2 regions of the Bradyrhizobium sp. R2.2-H genome follow, and region 2 is predicted to be linked to the other one. Evidence: predicted binding sites of a transcription regulator. Region 2 holds the regulator's gene; the other holds the start of a gene.
The links. Region 2 encodes LexA, which represses DNA repair genes until DNA is damaged. Its sites were predicted from a motif close to TGTTCNNNNTGTGTTCNG; they were not measured.

Region 1 (2,201 bases), on a different contig from region 2:
TACCTTCTTGCCGTCGACTTCCTTCGGGCCGGTCCAGCCCTTCGGGCTGCGCAGCACGATCATCGGCCAGCGTGGCCGCTCGACGCTTTTGCGCCCGTCGCGGGCGTGCAGCTGGATCGAGCGGATGCTGGCGAGTGCGACATCGAGCGCATCCGCCATGGCACGGTGCATCAATTTGGGATCATCGCCCTCCACGAACAGCGGCTCGTGGCCGAACCCACGGAAGAGATCGCGGATCTCTGCATCGCCCATCCGTCCGAGCACCGTGGGATTTGCGATCTTGTAGCCGTTGAGATGCAGGATCGGCAGCACGGCGCCGTCATGAGCCGGGTTCAGGAACTTGTTCGAGTGCCAGGACGCTGCGAGAGGGCCGGTCTCGGCCTCGCCGTCGCCGACCACGCAGGCGACGATCAGATCAGGATTGTCGAATGCCGCGCCATAGGCGTGCACCAGCGCGTAGCCGAGTTCACCGCCTTCGTGGATCGAGCCCGGCGTTTCCGGCGCCGCGTGGCTCGGAATGCCCCCGGGGAAGGAGAACTGCCTGAACAGCTTGCGCAATCCGTCCGCATCGCGCGCGATGTCGGGATAGATCTCGCTGTAGCTGCCTTCGAGATAGGTGTTGGCGACCATGCCCGGTCCGCCATGGCCGGGGCCGCAGACATAAATAATGCTGAGGTCCAGGGCGCGGATCACGCGATTGAGATGGGCATAGATGAAGTTCAGGCCGGGCGTGGTGCCCCAATGGCCGAGCAAACGCGGCTTGATGTGCTCGGGCCGCAAGGGCTCGCGCAGCAACGGATTGTCGAGCAGGTAGATTTGCCCGACCGAGAGGTAGTTGGCGGCGCGCCAATAGCGATCGAGCAGATCAAGGTCGCCGGTCGCGGCGGCCGTTTTTTGTTGAATTGTCATGTTCCTTCGGCTTTCACCCAGCGATCGTCACCAACTTTGTTCCGGCACGATCGATCCCTGTGCAGGATCAAACGAAATCCTCGTGACGGGTGTGTTGCGTGAGGTCAAAGGTGCGCGCCCGAAATTTAGGCGGCTACTTTGCATGGGGTTGTTTTCCTGTTTTTTGTTTGTGTTCTTGATTTGTTCCGTTTGCGTGCTATCTTGATTGCATGAGTCCAGCATCCTCTCATGCTCTCAAGCACCCGCCGGTCACGGCGCCCTCCGAGCCGGCGGGTGCGCCTTCAGATTTCCCCGAGCTTGGCGTCGCCATCGATCGTGCGCGAAGGCGAGGGCGGGGCGCGCAATCCAATGCCAGCGGCCGCTACGAGGCCGAGGCCCGCGTCGCTTTCGATGACGGCTGGCAGAGCCTGGAAGAGCTGCCGCCGTTCAAGACCAGTGTCGGTGTCGACACCTCGCGCAAGGTGATCACCCGCAACGATTCCCCAGACATCGGGTTCGACCGCTCGATCAATCCCTATCGCGGCTGCGAGCACGGCTGCGTCTACTGCTTCGCCCGACCGACGCATGCCTATCTCGGCCTCTCGCCGGGGCTGGATTTCGAGTCGAAGCTGTTCGTGAAGCCCGAGGCGCCGGCGCTGCTCGAGAAGGAGCTTGCCGCCCCCGGCTACGAACCCAGGATGATCGCGATCGGCACCAACACCGATCCCTACCAGCCGATCGAGCGCGAGCGAAAGATCATGCGCGGAATCCTCGAAGTGCTGGAACGCGCCAGCCATCCGGTCGGCATCGTCACCAAATCGGCGCTGGTGGTGCGCGACATCGACATTCTGGCGCGGATGGCCAAGCGCAACCTCGCCAAGGTCGCCATTTCTGTCACCTCGCTCGATCCGAAGCTCGCGCGCTCCATGGAGCCGCGGGCCTCGACGCCGCCGAAGCGGCTGGAGGCGCTGAAGCTGCTCTCGGAGGCCGGCATTCCGACCACGGTGATGGTCGCGCCCGTGATCCCCGCGCTGAACGATTCCGAGATCGAGCGCATCCTCGATGCCGCCGCCCATGCCGGCGTCAAGGAAGCCTCCTATGTGCTGCTGCGACTGCCGCTCGAGGTCCGCGATCTCTTCCGCGAATGGCTGATGGCGAACTATCCGGACCGCTATCGCCACGTCTTCACCCTGATTCGCGACATGCGCGGCGGGCGCGACTACGATGCGAAATGGGGCGAGCGGATGAAGGGCACCGGCCCGATGGCCTGGACCATCGGCCGCCGCTTCGAGATCGCCTGCGACAGGCTCGGT
Region 2 (2,201 bases):
GAAGCCGTCTCACCGAGCGCGATCTCGCGCTGGCTGCCGGGATGAATCACCCGCATCTCGCCGTCCGCCGCCGTCCGAGGGTCGCAATCCTCGCCACCGGCGACGAGCTGGTGATGCCCGGCACCACGCCCGGACACGGCCAGATCGTCTATTCCAATGGCTATGCCCTGCACGCGCTCGCCCGCAGCGAGGGCGCCGAGACCATCGACCTCGGCGTCGCCGCGGATACGCTGGAGGCCACTTCCGCCGGCATCCGTCTCGCCCGGGAGAGCGGCGCCGACATCCTGATCACGACCGGTGGTGCCTCGGTCGGCGACCACGATCTGGTCCAGCAGGCGCTCAAGGACGAAGGCATCTCGATGTCGTTCTGGAAGATCGCGATTCGGCCGGGCAAGCCGATGATGCACGGACGGCTCGGCGCAATGCGCGTGATCGGCCTGCCCGGCAATCCCGTGTCGTCCTACGTATGCGCCTTCCTGTTCATGGTGCCGTTGATTCGCGCCCTGTCGGGCCGATCAGTGATTCATCATCGCCGCGAGCGCGCCGTGCTGGGCCGCGATCTCAGTGCCAATGACCAGCGCGAGGATTATCTGCGTGCGCGCCTGGAACAGCATGACGACGGCACGCTCGTCGCTCTTCCCGTCAGCCATCAGGACTCCTCTCTGCTTGCGAATCTCGCTGCGGCAGAGGTACTTCTAGTGCGCGCACCGTTCGCGCCGAGGGCCGAGGCCGGCACGCCTTGCGAGGTGCTGCGCCTGCCCGCCTGAGCTGCATGGCCACACGCATCGCGCGAGCTTCGCTCTATTCACCGTAAATTAAGCAGTTGCGGAACACATATCGAACATATAGTGTCCGTTCATGATTTGTTTCGAGGATGTAGCGGCTTATCGCTGACTTTCTCGTCTCGGACTTGAACGACATCAACCGGGGGATTTTGGTCGAGATGTTGACGCGCAAACAATACGAGCTTCTGCGATTCATCAGCGAACGTCTGAAGGAAAGCGGCGTGCCGCCGTCCTTCGACGAGATGAAGGATGCGCTCGACCTGCGCTCGAAGTCAGGCATCCACCGCCTGATCACTGCGCTCGAGGAGCGCGGCTTCATCCGCCGCCTGCCCAACCGCGCCCGCGCCATCGAGGTGATCAAGCTGCCCGAGCTGCAGGCCGCCGCCGGCAGTCGCCGCGGCTTCACGCCGAGCGTCATCGAAGGCAATCTCGGCAAGGTGCGCGCGACCTCCAGCCCGCCTGTGGACGAGGGCGAGCGTCCCGTCGCGGTGCCCGTGATGGGCCGCATCGCGGCCGGCACGCCGATCGAGGCGTTGCAGACGCGCAGCCACACCATCAGCGTGCCGCCCGACATGCTCGGCTCGGGCGAGCACTACGCGCTCGAAGTACGCGGCGATTCGATGGTCGAGGCCGGCATCCTCGACGGCGACATGGCGCTGATCCAGCGCAACGAGAGTGCCGATACCGGCGACATCGTGGTGGCGCTGATCGACGACGAGGAGGCCACGCTCAAGCGCTTCCGCCGCCGCGGCGCCTCTATCGCGCTCGAGCCCGCCAATGCCGCCTACGAGGTCCGCATTCTTCCGCCGAACCGCGTGAAGATTCAGGGCAAGCTGATCGGGCTTTACCGCAAGTACTGAGCGGACGTTCGATATCTATCGGAGCGGATCACTGTCCGCTTCGGCTGGATGGTTTTTCCGGTTCTGCTCAGACTGTCCGGCACCCTCTTTCGCCGTCACGCCTCGACACGCCGCACGACGCAGCATCGCTTCGCAGCCTGAGAGTGCGAGGACATGTGATGCGCCAGATCGTTTCATGGACGATATTGCGGCGCCGATCGCAGCATCGGCGACGTAAGCCGTTGCCATACAATCGCACCGCCATTCGGCAAGCGAGCGAGCGTCGGCGCCCGCGAGGCGCTGACACGCGCCTTCCGAATACACAGGTGTCGGTTTTGTTCCTATCGAATCCGGGAAAGATAATGTGATCGTGGCATGCGGCGCCCAGCCGCAGATTTGCCTACAACGAAGCAGAGCGTTGCGTGCTTCCACCCTGATAGAGGCCTGCGCCTCCAAAAGAGGTGCGGGTTGCTATCTTCGCATGAGGAGCACCCAATGTGTGACTACAGCCTGCATGCTGTCGCGACGCGCCCCGCCGAAGTCGGCGAGACGATCGTCACGACAACCTTCCGTGGCA

Region 1: the regulator LexA is predicted to act here: its motif matches at 1,080-1,097, upstream of EDE08_RS00855 (PA0069 family radical SAM protein).

The regions. Positions count from the first base shown of each region.
Region 1 covers NZ_SMBR01000001.1:186,547-188,747, forward strand. The annotation lists gene EDE08_RS00850 (phosphoketolase family protein) at 1-909, opposite strand, end outside; gene EDE08_RS00855 (PA0069 family radical SAM protein) at 1,119-2,201, shown strand, end outside.
Region 2 covers NZ_SMBR01000002.1:619,574-621,774, reverse strand. The annotation lists gene EDE08_RS07020 (molybdopterin molybdotransferase MoeA) at 1-767, shown strand, start outside; gene lexA (transcriptional repressor LexA) at 944-1,645, shown strand; gene EDE08_RS38240 (hypothetical protein) at 2,120-2,201, shown strand, end outside.